One region of the Halomonas sp. ATBC28 genome, then DNA from elsewhere that is predicted to be linked to it. Evidence: predicted binding sites of a transcription regulator. Region 1 holds the regulator's gene; each other region holds the start of a gene.
What was found. The regulator sigma-54, encoded in region 1, starts transcription at its own class of promoters, with help from an activator protein. The targets are predictions, from matches to a motif close to TGGCACNNNNNTTGCTNT.
Positions count from the first base shown of each region.

Region 2: the regulator sigma-54 is predicted to act here: its motif matches at 1,101-1,118, upstream of E0L35_RS19530 (HAD-IIB family hydrolase).
Region 3: the regulator sigma-54 is predicted to act here: its motif matches at 1,934-1,951, upstream of E0L35_RS13295 (2,4'-dihydroxyacetophenone dioxygenase family protein).
Region 4: the regulator sigma-54 is predicted to act here: its motif matches at 3,421-3,438, upstream of E0L35_RS14465 (sugar phosphorylase).

Region 1 covers NZ_VCQL01000006.1:165,077-169,758, reverse strand. Annotated here, with positions in the region: gene E0L35_RS08770 (HAD hydrolase family protein) at 1-124, shown strand, start outside; gene lptC (LPS export ABC transporter periplasmic protein LptC) at 125-694, shown strand; gene lptA (lipopolysaccharide transport periplasmic protein LptA) at 706-1,221, shown strand; gene lptB (LPS export ABC transporter ATP-binding protein) at 1,233-1,982, shown strand; gene E0L35_RS08750 (RNA polymerase factor sigma-54) at 2,112-3,527, shown strand; gene raiA (ribosome-associated translation inhibitor RaiA) at 3,625-3,933, shown strand; gene E0L35_RS08740 (PTS sugar transporter subunit IIA) at 3,938-4,408, shown strand; gene rapZ (RNase adapter RapZ) at 4,496-4,682, shown strand, end outside.
Region 2 covers NZ_VCQL01000019.1:3,726-8,407, forward strand. Annotated here, with positions in the region: gene E0L35_RS19525 (hypothetical protein) at 1-9, opposite strand, end outside; gene E0L35_RS19530 (HAD-IIB family hydrolase) at 70-987, opposite strand; gene E0L35_RS19535 (OmpA family protein) at 1,639-2,649, opposite strand; gene E0L35_RS19540 (hypothetical protein) at 2,788-3,525, shown strand; gene E0L35_RS19545 (FlgO family outer membrane protein) at 3,530-4,120, shown strand; gene E0L35_RS19550 (GNAT family N-acetyltransferase) at 4,206-4,682, shown strand, end outside.
Region 3 covers NZ_VCQL01000010.1:122,304-126,985, reverse strand. Annotated here, with positions in the region: gene E0L35_RS13305 (alcohol dehydrogenase catalytic domain-containing protein) at 1-532, opposite strand, end outside; gene E0L35_RS13300 (SDR family NAD(P)-dependent oxidoreductase) at 532-1,350, opposite strand; gene E0L35_RS13295 (2,4'-dihydroxyacetophenone dioxygenase family protein) at 1,359-1,886, opposite strand; gene E0L35_RS13290 (sigma-54-dependent Fis family transcriptional regulator) at 2,112-3,914, shown strand; gene E0L35_RS13285 (NAD(P)/FAD-dependent oxidoreductase) at 4,099-4,682, opposite strand, start outside.
Region 4 covers NZ_VCQL01000011.1:169,914-174,595, forward strand. Annotated here, with positions in the region: gene ribE (6,7-dimethyl-8-ribityllumazine synthase) at 1-323, opposite strand, end outside; gene ribBA (bifunctional 3,4-dihydroxy-2-butanone-4-phosphate synthase/GTP cyclohydrolase II) at 342-1,508, opposite strand; gene ribD (bifunctional diaminohydroxyphosphoribosylaminopyrimidine deaminase/5-amino-6-(5-phosphoribosylamino)uracil reductase RibD) at 1,596-2,771, opposite strand; gene nrdR (transcriptional regulator NrdR) at 2,768-3,259, opposite strand; gene E0L35_RS14465 (sugar phosphorylase) at 3,471-4,682, shown strand, end outside.

The DNA.
Region 1 (4,682 bases):
CGCCGACTGGACTACCGAACGCCTGGGTGGCCACGGTGCCGTGCGTGAGATCTGCGATACGCTGCTTGAATCTCAAGGACACTGGGGCGCGGTGCTCGACACCTATCTGCACGGCCGCACGTAAATGTTTAAACGCTTTAAAGTACGCCTCTGGTTAGCCGGGCTAGTCATCGCGCTGGGGATTCTGCTGGTATGGCTTGACCCCCGCGGGCCTCAAGACACCAGCATCGACCCCGAAGCACAGGCTCAGGAACCTGGCCACGTGCTGGAAAATGCCGAGATTACCCTATTCGGGGATAACGGCAGTGTCATGCAGTCGCTAAAAACACCGCGCCTTATCCATACCCCGCAGCGCAGCGAAACCTGGACGGAAGAGCCCGAGGCAGTACTGTATGACAGCGAAAACCGTCAGTGGCTGGCCAGCGCCGCTGTAGGCACGCTCAACACCGCTACCCAAGCCCTGCTGCTGTCAGGTTCGGCTCGACTGTTTGCACCAGATGAAGGCTGGCAGCTAGATACCGAGCTACTGCACTATGATGGCCTCGAGCAGCATGCCTGGAGTGACACACCGGTATTGATGCAGCAACCGCCGCAGCAAATGAGCGCTTCACGTATGGACGTTTGGCTTAACACCAGCCAGGTTCGCTTAACGGATAATGTGCGCGGCACGCACCCCCCGGCCACACAACGCTAATAGGAACCGCCATGAAAGCCATGATTTCCCCAGCCCTGCTCTACACTGCACTGTTCGGTTTAGCGATACCTTTATCAGTGTTAGCCCAAACCAACTCATCTTCCCAGGCCCCAGTGGAAGTGGAAGCCGACCGTTTAGATCTTGATCAGCGGGCAGGCACAGCTGTTTATACTGGGGATGTGGACATTCGCCAAGGCGAAATGCAACTGCGCGGCGAGCGGGTAGAGATCGAACGCAACGACGCGGGCGAACTCTCGACAGCCACCGCTACCGGTGAGCGCGCCTACTTGCGCCATCAAGGCGAAGGGCAAGAAGGCCCCACGGAAGGCTGGGCGCGGCGGATTATTTATCACGTCGCCGAGCGTCGCGTAGAGCTGATCGACCAAGCCGAACTGACCCAGCAAGAGGACACCTTTAGTGGCGGTCGCCTTGAGTATTTTATTGACCGAGAAGTGATTCAAGCGCGCTCTGACGTTGATGGCAGCGAGCCCCAGCGCATACGCATGACCCTTCAGCCTGAACAATAGGGAGCCTAGCTGTGGCCACTGCTGACACTGCGCCGATCAAAACCCTTTATGCCCACCACCTGGCTAAAAGCTACAAACGCCGCCGAGTGGTCAAAGACATCAATCTGGAGATATCCCAAGGCAGTGTCGTTGGCCTTTTGGGCCCCAACGGCGCGGGCAAAACCACCTCATTTTATATGATTGTTGGGCTGGTCAAATCCGACGCTGGCAAGGTGGGTATCGACGATGTGGATTTAACGCGCGCCCCCATGCACGAGCGCGCAGCCGCGGGGATTGGCTATCTACCTCAAGAGGCGTCTATTTTCCGCAAACTCTCGGTTGCCGAGAATATTATGGCGATACTCGAGACCCGCAAAGAGCTTAACCGCAGCGACCGCGAACAGCGCCTGGAAGCGCTACTCGAAGACTTCCATATCACCCATATTCGCGACAACCTGGGCATGAGCCTTTCGGGCGGCGAGCGCAGGCGTGTAGAAATAGCCCGCTCGCTAGCCACAGAGCCCGCTTTTATTCTGCTCGATGAGCCTTTTGCGGGCGTTGACCCCATCTCGGTAGGTGAGATTAAAACCATCATTCGTGCACTGAAACAGCGCCATATCGGCGTGCTGATCACCGATCACAACGTGCGTGAAACACTAGACATTTGCGATATCGCCTATATCGTCGGCGATGGGCAAATCATCGCCAGTGGCTCGCCCGCCTCGATTCTCACCAACCAAAAAGTAAGGGATGTGTATTTGGGCGCCGATTTTCGCCTGTAATGTTTTTGCCTTAATTGCCCCTAAATAGCGCTTTAAAACAACTTTACGACCAATGGCATGCTTATTGCACTTGCGCCAAGCACTCACTCGCACTAGGGTGGAGCATTCTGATTAACGAGTGGTTCTCAGATGGTCATGAAAGCTTCTCTCCAACTGCGTATCGGCACACAGCTGACCATGACGCCCCAGTTGCAGCAGGCCATTGCGCTGCTGCAACTCTCTACGCTGGATCTTCGTCAAGAAATTCAGCAGGCCCTCGATGCCAATCTCATGCTGGAGCAGGAAGATGAATTTAGTGAACAGGCTGTCAGCGAGCCTAAGGAAGAAGAGTGGTCAGAGAGCATCCCTACTGAGCTCTCGGTAGATAGCGACTGGTCAGATACCTATCAAGATATGGGAAGCCAGGGGGGCAGCAGCAGCGAAGGCCCCGACTTTGAGCGCCAGGCAGCCGGGCAGAGCCTTCATGGCCACCTGCTGTGGCAACTCGCCATGACCGATTTTAGCGCTCGCGAGCAGCTTGTCGCGGAAAGTTTAATCGACGCGCTAGACGCCAACGGCTACCTGACCCAGCCGCTCAACGACATCCGTGAAGGGCTTCGTGCCCAGGGCATTGACGGGCTAAGCCAGCGCGAAGTGGAAACCATTCTACTCAAGCTCCAGCAGTTTGAGCCGACCGGCATATTTGCCCGTGACTTGCGTGAATGCTTGATGCTGCAGCTCGCCGCTCTCCCCGATGATACGCCACTGCTGGTTCCCGCCCGCCGCTTGGTGCGGCAGTTTCTCGAAGCGCTTGGCAAAGACGATATGCGTCTGCTGAAACGCCGTCTAGGGCTCGACGACGAACAGCTGGCCGATGTCATCCTGCTTATTCGCAGCCTAGACCCACGCCCAGGCAGCGCCTACGGCGACACCGATGACAGCTATGTCACCCCCGATCTAGTCGTCCGCCACGATAATGAAGGCTGGCATTTAGAGCTCAACCCCGAGGCCCTGCCACGGCTGCGCATTCAGCCCGACTACGCCAGCTTGATTAAGCGTGCGGATAAAAGCGATGACAACCAGTTTCTCAAAGAGCACTTGCAGGAAGCGCGCTGGTTGATCAAGAGCCTCTCTAGCCGAAACGATACGCTGCTGCGTGTTGGTCGCGAGATCATTACCCGCCAGATTGGCTTTTTAGAGCACGGCGAAGAAGCCATGAAACCACTGATACTGGCCGACATTGCCGAAGCCGTGGAGATGCACGAGTCGACTATTTCACGGGTAACGACGCAAAAATATATCCATACACCCCGTGGTGTGTTTGAACTCAAATACTTTTTCTCAAGCCAGGTGAGCGGTCAAGATGGCGACAGCCACTCCAGCACCGCCATCCGTGCACGACTCAAGAAACTGATTCAAGAGGAGCCGCCCGGCAAGCCGCTTTCAGACAGCCGCTTAGTGACGCTATTAGGCGAAGGAGGGATTCAAGTGGCGCGTCGTACGGTGGCGAAATACCGTGAAGCCATGGGCATTCCCTCTTCCAGTGAACGGCGTCGTTTGCGCTAACTTCGTTAACGTTTCAGGGAAACTCTCGACAAGGGCTTTGCAACGCGGCAAAAAGGGTTACAATCGAAGTACAGTCCGATGGATAAGGAGCACGTCAATGCAAGTAAATATCACTGGTCATCACGTAGAACTGACTGACGCCTTGCGTGACTATGTCAACGAGAAGCTTGAGCGTGTAGAGCGCCATTACGACAATATAACTACGGTGCAAGTCACCTTATCAGTGGAGAAAGAGCGCCAGCAGGCCGCCTGTACGCTGCACGCCGCAGGTGCTGACTTACATGCGGAAGCCCTAGACAGTGATATGTACGCCGCTATCGACGCACTAGCGGACAAAATCGACCGTCAACTCGTTAAACACAAGGAAAAAGCACAAGCTCGCGCCCAAGGCGCCGGTGTGCGTTAATTCAATGACGTTGGAAACCATACTCCCCCCGGAACGCGTTCTGTTCGACGTCCCCGGGGGCAGCAAAAAAAGGGTGCTGGAGTTTTACAGCACCTTTATCGCCCAAAATATCCCCAGCCTGGACAGCCAAGAAGTGTTTAGCCGTTTAATCGGCCGCGAGCGCTTAGGTAGTACGGGTATTGGTAACGGCGTGGCTATTCCTCATGCGCGTAGCCCCCACTGCAACGCCCCTATCGCTGGATTTTTGAAACTGGCTGAAGCGATCGATTTTGACGCTATCGACGGCGACCCGGTAGATCTGGTGTTTGTCCTGTTGGTACCCGAAGAGGCAGATGACACGCATCTCTCACTACTGGGTCAGGTAGCGACCATCATGAATGATGCGGACACGCGCCAGCAACTGCGTAAAGCAGCCAGCCAGCGCGAACTGCTTGAGCTGATTACCGCCAAAATTCGCGAGCAATCAGCGGCCTAAGGGTCTGAAACCCTGTTCAGGGCAGATCACAGCAGGTTATCCGCTCACCACCCTCAACGCAGCTTGATCAAAGCAAAGAGAGACTCTATGCAACTGGTGATCATTAGCGGCCGCTCCGGGTCAGGTAAATCTATCGCCTTGCAAGCGCTGGAAGATCTTGGCTACTACGCGATTGATAACCTCCCAGCTATGTTGCTGGGGTCGTTGGTGGATGAACTGCGTGACCAGGGCGACCGAGCACATTTAGCGGTGAGTATTGATGCCCGCAATTTGC
Region 2 (4,682 bases), on a different contig from region 1:
GTCACTCATTCACTTACCTCCCTGGATTCATAGAACTGGACTCAAATAACTGGACTCAAATAACTGTACTCAAAGGACAGCGGCATCGCCCTTTTCCGCCGTCGCTAAACGGCGGTCATCTCGCCCCCACCAGTAGGCCACTCCCTCAGACCAGCCGGTTGGCCCTGTGGCATCCGTGCGATAGAGCGAAGCGTTGCGGGGTTCTACGGCTAAGTCGTGACAACCTCGTATCACGACCGCTTGATCCACTGCTTCGAGCATAGTGATATCGTTTGGCCCATCTCCCAAACCCAATGAAAGAGGCATTCGCCCTCTTAATGCCGTGAAGCGTTTAACCAGCCACTCGACGGCATTGCCCTTATCGGCGGAGCGCCCCATTACATGCCAAAAGCGCCCACCTTGAGTAAGCTGTAAGCCATCCCCCTCTAAAGCGGCGCGAAACGTCTCAAGGGCCACGGCCGAGTCTTCCCACAACAACGGTTCGCTACCTTCCCGCTGCCGAGCATCCCGGGCGCGAACTGCGTCGAGCCCGGTAAGCTCCATCACCTCAGCTACGCTCATCTCTCCCATGCGGGTAAAGCGAATATCCAAGCGTTCACGCCACACCTTTAATCGGGCACGTATAAAGCCAATATCCACACCAGGATGTTTGATAACGACACCATCACGGCCACTGCCTGGACGGTCTAAGCGTGCATGACACCAGCCAGGGGGGAGACCAATAACCGCACCATTTTCAGCAATAAATGGGGTTGCCGTGAGGCCCAGCGCTTCGCGCAGCGGTATCAGTTCGGCACGGGTTTTACTGGTCACCGGAACCACCGGCACCCCCATTTGCTTTAAGCGGGCAAGCCAGGGAGCAGCAGGGCTGAAGTCATAACTGTGATGGTCGAGCAGTGAGCCATCTAAATCGGTCAAGACAAGCCGCGGCTGCAGAGCCGGATCAACCGAAGGGGTTGACGCTGAAAGACGAGCGGGTTCAGGCATAGCACTACCTCTCTTCGGCCTTAACGCTTCGTTAAGACGTCATGTCTAGAACGCCTAAATAGCTATGGCCAGCTATTAACTACTATGACCAGCTATTAATTGCTACGTAAAGCATAGCAATTAATAAGCCAAAACAGAGAAGTGTCTATTCAACAGAGGGTTACGTGGCATTTGACGGGATAAATAAATCAGAGTACTTGCAAGCACCAAAAAGAGGCAGTTAAAACGCACCACAAAAGTGCATGAAGCAGATCGGTGCGCTTTGTACAGCCCCTTTCAGAATAAGCATTAGCGATAACTAAGATGATAAAAAGTAAAAAAAGCTTTACCGCACTTGGCAACGCTTAATAAATAGCTATACTGATATTGTACCCACTGGCAATCCTGTACACCCCCTCACCTGATGCCAGTGGACTGCAGTGAGCCAAGCCCTTTAATGCCCGCCTCCCCCGGCGGGCTTTTTTCTATGTCATTGCCCCTCTTATGTCATCGCGAGCGAAGCGTGGCGATCATGTTGCCGTCATTGCAAACATAGAGAAGCAATCTCGGGGTTAGCTATCACTGACAAATCAGATTGCCGCGTCGCTGCGCTTCTCGCAATGACATTTTCCTTATAGCTGAGCAGCTATTTACTCCTCTATTAACTGCCCCTTACTCCACATGAATCACCACCTCAACCCGCCGATTACGTGCACGCCCTTCCGCGGTGGCGTTGCTCTCTAGCGGTTTTGTTGCTGCCAAGCCGACTGCGCGAAGGCGTTCAGCATCCACGCCCGCCGCTTCCAGCGCTTCCACAATGGCAATGGCACGAGCACTCGACAGCGCCCAGTTAGATGAGAACTCCTCGGTGCTAATGGTCTGGCTGTCCGAATGGCCCTCCACCCACACTTCGCCATCGTAGCGCTGAATAGTCTCGAGCAAACTGCTCACTAGTGACGACCCATCGTTGGTTAGCTCAGCCGTGGCAGAGGGAAACAGCAGTTGATCCTGTACACGCAGGCTAATCCCCTCAGCCACCCGCGATACTTCAACACCCTCCAGGTCGGGCAAATAGGTAGACTCTTCAACGCGTTCCGAAAGCGCCTGATTTAGCGCAGTCGCCCCCGCTACTGACTCATCGCTCACCGCTTGTACATTTGCCGGGGGGTGGTCGGTTAACACCACCATGTAGTCAGCTAAGGGCGATGTAAAATCATCGCTGCCCGCGGGCATCAGTAGTTTTGGTAAAGAAATAACCGGCTCAGCAGGCGGCAATGGTGCTGCCAAAAGCGGTGGAACACCGAAGCTGACTCGTCGAGGAAGATCGGCCAGCTTGGGCAGCCCTGCCACGCCAAGTGCCGCACTAATCGCCATGGGGTTCAATCCAGCACTGCTCCACCGGGCGACACTCTCACGCTCATGGCTTACCTGGGCCAATGCATCAGGCAGGGGGACTCCCAAAGTAGGCGAGGATGTGCCCGCGTCCTCGCTCACATTATCCTTCTGGTTCAATTGAGGAATAACCGGCCCTGCAGCGGCGATAATGACCACGAACAGAGCCACCAACAAGGTCATGATATCGAGATAACTGATCATCCAACCGCTACCGCTATCACTTTCATGATAGGCCGACATCAGCGAATCATGGCGCGGACCGCCGCGGTGATCTTCAAGCATTGGCATTATCGCTCATTCAAGTTTTTAACCTCGTGGCCGATCTTGCTAGGTATGATGAATTAGATACGTCGAATTAGGCATGGCAAACTAAGCAAAGCACATAGTCTATCAAAAGCCGTTTTGTAGCGAAAAAGGAACCAGCAGGTGCGCACCCGTCCCCGATTATTTCCATTACCCTATTTCATACGTCCTGTTAGTTTGGGGCTGGCAAGCTTAATGCTTAGCGGCTGCTTTTATGCCAACACATCTCAAGCGCCGATCGCCACTACCTACCCCTATACCGAACAGCAACGTATGCAGGCAGCTCACCACTGGGATGTGCTGGCCCGCCATGAAGCTACCAGCATTTTACAACGCGAGCGCGTTCGCAATCGCGATTTACACATCAGCGAGTCAGACAGTGAAGCACTGCACGCCTACAGTGGCGGTGAATTTGGGCGTGGCTTTCGCGCACTGCTGACCAGCGAACTGGTGTCACGGGGCGCTAACCTTACCACCGTCCCCACTGCAAACAGCGCCAATATCACTATCGACGTCGAAGTTGTCGAGCACCGTGACCGCGGCTTTATCCGCCCACCGGTTGGCGCTTTTACCGCACTCACCGCGGGCATTGCGGTAGCCACGATTCCGTTTAATCAGTGGAGCGAACCTGCGCTGGGATTAATCCCCGCCGGCATGCTTGCCGATACCACCAGCGGTAGTTGGACATACACCGGTGACGAAGAGATCATCGTGACCACGCAAATTATCGACGGCGAACGAATTCTCTACTCTTCGTCCAACATTTACTACATCAATGCCGGTGACCGTCGTCAATATGCCCCTCATCGCGTGCCTCAGGCACCTACCACTCCCTCCGTTCCCCTTACTGATACGTGGTAATTTCATGCTGATGACACTTTTAACTACTTGGCGTACTCGCTCTATCAGCCATGCTACCCGTGGGATGACCATGGGCATAACGCTACTGTTACTGGCTGGTTGCAGCGCGCTGGGCAATGCTAACAACACGCCCGCTGAACCGGAACCCGATCTCTCTGAATTGGTTCATGCCGCTGCCGAGCAGATGGTTGCCAGCAATCCAGAACTCACGCGCTATAGCCCCATGATTGCCGCCACTTTTGTGAGCATCGACAATCTAAGCCAGTCGTCTACGCTTGGGCGTATTAGCTCTGAAATTATGGCCTCCGCACTGGCCCGCCAGGGTATGCAGGTACGCGAAGTCAAAATGCGCGACAGCATGTTTATCGAAGAGAGCGTGGGGGAATTGATTCTATCACGGCAAGTTCAGCGCCTAACCGCTCAGCACAACGCCCGTTCAATTTTAATGGGCACCTATGCACAGGGCCAGGACTACGTCTATGTAAGTGCTCGGGTCGTGCGAGCAGGTGATGCCATGGTACTCGGCAGCGCCGATTTCCGCTTACCGCTCAATAACAACACCCGAAGCTTGTTAGAGGGTCAAGGGGGTTGGTGAGCACTCACGATTTTTGGCAAGCTCACGTTTATCTTGTAGTGGTGGGCGATTCAATCAACTTATATCCTTGGGCAATGGCAAACGAATGGCAGGTATTGGCGGGCACTTAAACGATGGGTTGCAACTTCGACCCTCTAGAGATTCAGATCATCTTTTTCTTGAAGCGCTTTATCGAGATATCCGGCAAGACCTGCAACTAGCGCTGGCTGATCAAGATATGATTGAGGCGCTGCTTGAGATGCAGGTTAAGGCCCAAGCAATCGGTTATGGAACCGCCTACCCCAATGCCTTGTATTATATCATCGAGAAACAGGGTGAGCGGATCGGCCGTGTGACGGTGGATTTCGGTGCTAATGAAGTGCATATTCTCGACCTCGCGCTGATCAAGGGGGCACGTAACAAGGGCTACGGGGCTGTTGTTCTTAAGGCAGTCCAGTCAGCAGGGGCTCAAGTGATGAGCCCCGTTTCCCTCTCCGTCGATCCATTTAATGTTTATGCCAAACAGCTTTACCAGCAGCTAGGGTTCCGTTTTGAAGGATTAATGGGGGCAGTAGAGCGCTGG
Region 3 (4,682 bases), on a different contig from region 1:
GCGCCCAAAAAGCGACAGCTAACCCGATAGGCCCAGCACCAAGGATGAGGACACGGTCACCAGGTTTCATACCGGATAGCTGGAGACCATGGAGAGCAACGGCTAAAGGCTCTACAATTGCACCGTCGTCCATGCTTGCATTGAGAGGAAGAGGTACGCACTGGCGCGCAGCGGTGACGACATATTCACCATATCCCCCTCCCTCCAACGCCATATCTAGACACCAAGCAGGATTCCCAGAACGGCATGCAGCGCAATAACCGCAACTTCGGAAAGGTATAACGGATACAAGATCTCCTATAGATACATCACTGACTTTTCGACCTAAAGCGACTATCTCGCCTGCATATTCGTGACCCAGCACATCGCCAGGACAAATGCCGAAAATGGGATCCTCAGTCATATGGAGATCGGAGCCACAAATTCCACATCGTTTCACCTGGATGACAACCTCATCGTCTCCTGGTGTAGGGTCTGGAAGTTCGCAAACATCTAAAGGCTGGTGTAACCCCTGAAAGACGGCAGCACGCATCAGCCCACCCTCCCAAGAGAAGTGCCTCCGTCAATAACCAATTGAGCACCGGTCATATAGGAAGAGGCGTCAGAGGCTAGGTATAGCGCCAGTGCCTTGATCTGTTCAGGATCAGCGATTTCCCCTAGAGGTACCTTGGCGTTCCAGGCCTGGCGAACTGCTTCGTCTTTCAACCAGCCACCACCAATGTTGGTTACGAAACCGCCGGGCGCGATAGTGTTGACCCGGATCCGGAACTCTGCCAACTCTAAGGCAACTTGACGTACTAAATGGGACACTCCCGCTTTTGCAGGCATGTAAGCAAGCCCGACCACAGGCTCTGTAATAAAGGCAGCATTGGAGGACGTGACAACAATTGATCCTCGACGCCGTGGCTTCATGTATTTAGCTGCCACTCGCAGAGTATTAAAGACCCCCGTCAGATTAATAGAAATTGTTCTATCCCAGCGGGCTGGATCTAAAACGTCAATCTGACCATCTCTATTTCGCCCTCCTGAAGAGTTCCAAAACCCTGCCCCAGGATCGATCCCCGCATTAGCAAAAACAATATCCAAGTTGCCAAACTGGCGGACATGTTCTTCGAAGGCTCGACTGGTCTGCATTCGATCAGCGACATCTAGCTGGACAGCATGAACCTTGCAGCCTTCGTCACGGAGCCTTTGTGCCTCACATTCGGCTGCGTCGATGTTTATATCCGCTAGTGTCACGTTAGCGCCGTTTTCTGCCAACGCTTCGGCATAGGCAAGTCCTAAACCTGAGGCTCCCCCCGTGATCAGGGCTGAACGCCCTTCTACGCTGAATTGCTCTAATACACGCATACCCCACCTCATAGAAATAACTGCTCATTGATGGGGATATTGTGTTCTTCACAGTAAGTGACGTAGTGATTGATGAACCAGAAAACATCCAGCGTTTCTGCCCACTCCCCCTTCTCATCGAAGAACTCGTTAGCTCCCTGCATCCAAAATAGAGCTTTCATTCCATTAGCATCGTCGGTCACTAACGTGTGAGCCTGTCCGGGCATTTCCGTTATAAACTCTCCAGGCCCGCAAACCCAGTCGTATTCCAAATATCGGAAAGATCCCTCCATTCCTACAGCCCATACCATTCCTCGGTGCTTATGGGTACCAATCACACCAGGGCTTTTAATCCATAAAATATTGCAATAAACATTATTTCTTACATCAAAGGCCAGATGCCGTATAGCTGCATTATCACCAAAAGGAACCCATGGGCTTTCTACCTCAGAGAGCCCTACATAGCTTCCCTCACGCCCAAATCGGTCTTGCATTGCCTTCATTGGTTCAGGAACTTCTACGATACGATAAGCATTACTAGCGGGTGCATTAGCCATTATTGTTCTCACTTTATTTATGGAAACGATGTATTACAGAGAACTATTCAGCAATTGCTATGCCAACTACTCAAAACCTAGACCTTAGTATAAAAAATCAAGTAAAATTCTTATTATTCAAAGGAAGTTAAGAGACTAGACACGACTAAAGTACAACTGAAGGATTGAACAAGACTCGCCAGTATTTAATTAATTTAATATTTTTAATAAAAAAATGAGAAAGACATGACAAAAAAAATGATGCTTTCGAAAATGACAACGCAACCCAATCAAGCGAGTTCTTGTAAGATAGGCCTTGATGATGGAGACCCACCCACTTTACGTGATTTGACAGAGAGGCTGCGCCTTACCCCTAACGATGGAAAAATTTGGTTCGATGATCGCCGCATGGTGCTACTTGGGGCTAATGCATTTGGTGTGTTGCGCAGAGAAATCATTGAATCACTAGGCTTTTCTAGAGCATGCAGCTTGCTGATGCGCGTAGGTTTTTCAGCTGGATCTGCCGACGCAGCTTTTGTACGAAAACATTGGCCACTAAACGATGAAGCTGGTGCGTTGACCGCGGGAGAGCGGTTACATGCGGTCATGGGGATGGTTAAAGTCGAAACGGTACGACGCGACCACGACATCCCGAACGGTATTTTCAATGCCGAGTTCCTTTGGCATGGTTCAATCGAAGCCGCCGAACATATAAATGCGTACGGCCTATCACGTGAACCGGTTTGCTGGATGCAGCTAGGTTATGCCAGCGGCTACGCCAGTGCTTTCTACGGTAAGCGAGTGATATATCGTGAGTTGGAGTGTGCTGGCTGCGGCGGCTCTTTCTGTCGAATCGTAGGTGAGATGACAAATCAAGAAATAGGCAGTACCCATGACCTTAGCTGGCTCACTCCAGGAGAATACCTTGCGCCTGAAGCGCGTAAGTCGTCTCGACAAACCACTGGCGTGACGACAGCATCATCTCCTGCCTCTATCCATGAGAAAATAGATACCCAAAAGATCGTGGGTATTTCAGCAGCAGTCAGTATTGCTTTGCAGAAGATCGAAAGAGTCGCGCCAACGCCAGCCACGGTACTGTTCAATGGAGAATCAGGTGTTGGGAAAGACTTGTTTGCTAACGAGCTTCACCGCAAAAGCAACTTGGCAAACGGCCCCTTTGTCGCCCTTAACTGTGCTGCAATCCCTGACACATTGGTTGAGGCAGAGCTGTTTGGCGTAGAAAAAGGTGCGTTTACAGGTGCAGAAAAAAGTCGACCGGGTCGGTTCGAACGAGCCAATGGGGGCACACTATTTCTTGATGAAATTCCATCATTAAGTTATGAGGCACAAGGTAAGCTTCTTCGCACCCTGCAGAATGGTGAGATAGAAAGAGTCGGTGGTGCACACCCTATTCAAGTTAACGTCAGGGTTGTTGCCGCCTCAAATAAAGATCTTTTCAAGGAAGTGCAGAATGGACTATTCAGAGAGGATCTTTATTACCGCTTAAATGTTTTTCCTATTCGCCTTCCCCCTCTTAGAGAACGCCAGGATGATATCCCCTTATTGATCGAACATTTTTTATACCGCTACTCAAACGTTTATAAAAAAAATATTCCAGGACTCACCCGAAAGGCTAGTGAAGCACTTTTAGACTATAGTTATCCTGGAAATATTCGCGAGCTTCAGAATTTAATAGAACGTGGCGTGATTAACGCGCTAGATTCTGAGCCGCTCAATGTGTTTCATATGTTTGACGACGTTGGCTTTGCCACAAAACTCAATCCCCCTTCAGGCCTCAATATTGATCCCACAGGAGAGCTGGAGGCTGGCACAAGTGGGCCTGATCTATTTGGCCGGGGTAAGATTGACGATACGCAGAAGAGCGCTAAATATCACAGGAGAAGTGAAGCAGAAATTTTGTCAAATGCACTTTATAAAACAGATGGCAACGTGTCTAAGGCCGCCAGAGAACTAGGCGTAACGAGAGCTAAGCTAGCCTATCGAATTCAAAAAGCTGGATTAGATCCTAGTCTGTTTCGGCACTTGTAAGGAAGCGCCTGATCGACCTACCAGCCGACCTCTTGGCAGCATTGCCCTAGGCTCTGTTGACTTTTCAGCGCTGCCATAAGCGAAACGTCAACAGCCCCTAAACTTGAACCCATCGCCAAAATACAAGAGGCTTAATACAGCCAGTGTATCGGTTTACGGCACTTGCAAATCTTTGATCAGCTTATTAAACAGCCTGCCCGCAGGCTACGCCACTCGCCCACGCCCACTGAAAGTTATACCCGCCTAGCTCTCCCGTTACATCTAATACTTCTCCGATAAAGCGCAACTGTGGTAAGCCTTTAACCTCAAAGGTTTTGGACGAAATCGCGTCGGTATTGACCCCGCCCATGGTTACCTCTGCGGTACGCCAACCTTCTGTTCCTGCTGGTTTCAGTTGCCAAGCGTTGAGTCTTTGCGCCCACTCATCCAATGCGGCATTAGCATACTGGGCCAGGGGCCGCGCCAAGTCATGGTCGGGGTACCACTCCAGCAGTGCTTGCGCAAAGCGTTTCGGAAAGCGTTCGCCAAGCCAAGTCGAGAGCTGACGCTTAGGCGTTTCTTGGCGTGCCTCACGTAGGGATTCCGCCACGTTTTCATTGGGCAGTAGATCGATACTAATGCTCTCCCCTGGCTGCCAAACGCTGGATATCTGCAGCATCGCCGGCCCAGACAAGCCGCGGTGGGTAAACAGCATGGGTTCCACAAAGCGGCGACTGCCAGCACTAACAGCCACTGGCACGCTCAAACCAGAGAGGTCAGCTGCGCGCG
Region 4 (4,682 bases), on a different contig from region 1:
AGCTGTAAGTGATTAATCGCCGTATTACAGCCGCCCGCCACGTATTCAAAATGCGGTGTGCCACCGCGAATGACCGCGCCCAGGGCAATCACTGCGTCGGGTTTCATTACCTTCAACACGCGCTTCACCGCCAGCGGGAGTTCCCAGGCGCCCGGCACGTGAACAATGTGGATATGCTCGGCGTCGACACCGTGACGGGTCAAGCTGTCGACGGCGCCTTCCACCAGGCTATCGACCACGTGATGGTTAAAACGGCCGACCACGATGACATAGCGGCCATCGACATCAACAAACGTACCTTCAACTTGAGTGAGGGAGTGCATCAATTTATTCCTGCTGAATTAGTTCTGCTGAGAAGTTGGTTCATACGCCGTGTCATTAGGGCCCAGACGCTCTACGACTTCGAGGTCAAAGCCGGACAGCGCCGAAAACTTCCACGGTGAACTAAGTAATCGCATTTTACCCACGCCTAAATAGCGCAGAATCTGAGAACCGGTGCCGATGGTCAAGTAGTTACCGGCACCGTCGGAGTCGCTGGTACGCGGCTGGCGCACGCGATCCAAAAAGATATCCAGCTGGTCTTTCAAATCCTGGTGCGGGCGGCCGTCGTCAATCAACACAAACACGCCTGGCGCGGCACTGGCAATCTCTTCCAGCGCGCGATGGGCATCCCAGCGGCACTGTTCGTCTTTCATCAAGCCCATTACATCGCGCAGCGTATCAGTCAGATGCACGCGCACCGTGGTGGCCTGTTCCGGCGTGGGCTGACCGTTCACCAACGCCAAATGGTGAGCGCCCTGGATACGATCACGGAACACGTGCAGCTCAAGCTCGCCATGGGAGGTCATGACCGTTGACGCTTCCAGATGATCGATGGTCTGTTCGTTAACGATACGGTAGTGAATCAGATCCGCGATGGTACCGATCTTAATACCGTGCTCCTGGGCGAAGGCTTCAAGCTCGGGGCGGCGCGCCATGCTGCCATCATCATTCATAATCTCGCAGATTACACCGCTAGGGTCACAGCCCGCCAGTGCCGCCAAATCACACGAAGCTTCCGTATGCCCGGCACGGCGCAGCACGCCGCCCGGCTCGGCCATCAGCGGAAAGATATGGCCTGGCTGAACGATATCAGAGGGCTTTGCATTGGGTGCCACCGCGGCTTGCACGGTACGCGCACGATCTGCAGCTGAAATACCCGTCGTGACGCCTTCGGTTGCCTCAATGGAGAGAGTAAACTTGGTGCCAAAACCGGAACCGTTATCACGCACCATTAGCGGCAGATTAAGCTGCTCACAGCGGGCGCGAGTCATCGGCATGCAGATCAAGCCGCGGGCGAAACGGGCCATAAAGTTGATATGCTCGGCCTGCACTTTTTCGGCGGCCATGATGATATCACCTTCATTTTCGCGATCCTCATCATCCATGAGAATCACCATTTTGCCCTGGCGGATATCGTCCACCAGCTCGGCGATAGGGGCTAAGCCTCTAGAGGAGGGGTGCGCCATGGAATCTCCAATAAGTGTTGTCACGATAGCTTGTCAGGATAGGTTATCGAGAAAGAGTGTCGCGAGAGTGAGTCACGATTTTGCGCGTCAGGGTACCTTGCTCTCGCAAAATTCGCCAGATGCGCTAGTCGCTAGAGGGGATGCAATAATGCGCCAATCGCGCCCTACTGCTCGCATATCGTGAATGGTTAACCGCCGCTGATCGGCCATACGTGAGAGCCCTGGCAACGCAAAAAGGGGCCGCGCTTCGCCGCCTAACAGTGTGGGGGCAACAAACAGCTGTAGCTCATCGACCAACGCCGCATCGAGCATAGCGCCCGCCAATGTCGCTCCGGTTTCCACCAGCAGTTCATTAACCTGTTCATTTTCGGCTAACCACTGCAGCATTGCCACTAAATCGATACGGCCATCGCTACCGGCGGGCAACACCTGTACTTCAGCGCCCGCCTGAGTTAACCGTTCCCGCTTCTCTTCCAAGTGGTCTGATGTGGTGATCACTAGCGTACGCCCAGGCTCGCTTAAACAGGCTGCCGCCAGAGGTAGGCGCAAGTGGGTATCTAAAATCACCCGCAGGGGCTGGCGGTGAACCACTTGGTCTGCGTTGTTCAGCTGTAACTGCTCTGCTCGTAACGTCAGCCGAGAGTCGTCCATAATGAGCGACTCAACGCCGCTTAATATCGCGCTGGAGCGTGCCCGTAGCCGCTGCACCTGGGTGCGTGCTTCAGGCCCGGTGATCCACTGAGACTCCCCCGACCCCATGGCGGTACGACCATCTAGACTCATCGCCATTTTCAGGCGCACAAAGGGACGCTGCTGGGTCATGCGAGCAATAAAGCCGGGATTCAGAGCGCGCGCGTCACTCTCTAATAACCCCACCGCCACCTCAACACCCGCCTCTTCAAGCAGACGAATACCGCGGCCACTCACCTGCGGGTTCGGATCCACCATGGCAACCACTACCCGCGACACCTTCGCTTCCTGGAGCGCCACCGCGCAGGGGCCAGTGCGGCCGGTGTGGGAACAAGGCTCCAGGGTGACGTACGCGGTCGCGCCCAGGGCTTGCTCACCAGCATCATTCAACGCGTGAATTTCGGCGTGGGGTTCACCGGCACACAGGTGAAAGCCTTCACCGACAATCTGCTCGTCACGCACAATCACACAGCCGACCCGCGGGTTGGGATCCGTGGTGTATAAGCCTTTTTGCGCCAGTTGCAGCGCCCGCGCCATATAGCGGTGGTCGGCTTGGCTAAAGACAGCACTCATTTTGACGACTCGCTGCCATGGCCCAGTCGGGAAGAGGGCTCTTGGGACAGCCGGTCAATCTCAGCGCGAAATTCATCCAGATCCTGGAACTTGCGATATACCGAAGCAAAGCGGATATAGGCTACGTGATCGAGGGTTTTAAGCGCTTGCATGACCGACTCGCCAATATCACGGGCGTTGATTTCGCGATCGCCCCGGGCACGTAAGGTTTGGCGGATGCGCTCTACCGCCGCTTCAATGGCTTCTGCACTGACCGGACGCTTTTCCAGCGCACGCAACATACCTGCCCGCAGTTTGGCTTCATTAAAGCTCTCGCGGGAGCCGTCGGACTTCACCACCCGCGGCATTACCAATTCTGCGGTTTCGTAGGTGGTAAAGCGCTCTTGGCAGCTCGCACACTGGCGTCGACGGCGTACCTGATCACCATCCGCTACCAGTCGCGAATCAGTCACTCGAGTATCGTTTGCACCACAAAAAGGGCAATGCATGGCGGTCAACCTGTTGTCAGCTCGTGTCGGCGTACCGCACGAGTTAGCGTGTTATAACCTGTCAATGTGTGTGCTATTAATAGCGTTTTAGCAGTAGTAACTGCCACAAGCTAATGTATCTTAGCGTTTAAACGCGGTATCAACCTCGTATTGTAACGATTTGGCACACAAGCTGCAGCGTTTGTGGCAGATTGTTTATCAGGAGCTACCCATGCCCCCCTTTGAGCAGACCGTTAACGACTACCTCAGCCACCTTTATGGCCCCAGGGCGGGGGAAGTGCAGCGCCGTTTAAACCAGCGTCTAGCGCATTTTCAGTCGCTTGCCCCATTTTCATCCAGCTCCGGTAGAACCAGCACTAAAAATGCACCCTCTTGGAGCGAAAAAGATCAGTGGGTGATCAGCTACGGTGACTCGATTATTGAAGATGGTGTGCCGCCGTTGGCAGTGCTTAGCGATTTTCTTCAAGCGCGGTTGGGCGATCGCATCAGCGGTGTACATGTACTGCCCTTCTTTCCCTGGAGCAGCGACGACGGCTTTTCGGTGATCCACTACCGGGAAGTGAACCCCGATCTTGGTGATTGGTCGCACATCCGCGAACTCGCCAGCCATTACGACTTAATGGCCGACCTGGTGCTCAATCACGTCTCACGGGAGTCTCTCTGGTTTGTGGATTACCTGAGCGGCAGCCTGCCCGGCCGCGACTACTTTATCGAAGTCGATCCAGAGACCGATGTCTCCCAGGTGGTGCGCCCACGCAGCAGCCCGCTGCTGGTGCCCATTTCCACCCGGCGTGGCACCCGCTACCTGTGGGCGACGTTCTCCGAAGACCAGCTTGACCTGAACTTTGAAAATCCGGATGTGCTGCTGGAGTTCGTGGGTATTTTGCTGTTCTACCTGGAGCAAGGAACGCGGATTGTACGTTTGGATGCGGTGGCCTTTCTGTGGAAGCGGCTGGGTACTGCCTGCATTCACCTGCCGGAAACCCACACTGTGGTGCGGCTGCTACGAGCGATTGTGGATCACGTGGCCCCAGGTACCCTGTTAATCACCGAAACCAATGTGCCCCACCAGGAAAATATCAGTTATTTTGGCTTGGATCGGTTGCCAGCGGGGGACCCCAACGAAGCCCATATGGTGTATCAGTTTGCCCTCCCCCCGCTGCTATTGCACACCCTCACCCGGGGCGAAGCGAGCACCTTACAAACCTGGCTTGCCAGCCTTCCGGTACTGCCCGACCAATGCACCTACCTCAACTTTACGGCCAGCCACGACGGCATTGGCGTTCGCCCCTTGGAAGGTTTATTGCCCGATCACGAGCGGGATGCGCTGCTGGAGCTGATGCACCGTTTCGGAGGCTTTGTCAGCATGCGTAGCAACCCCGATGGAAGCGATACGCCCTATGAGATCAATATCACCTGGTTT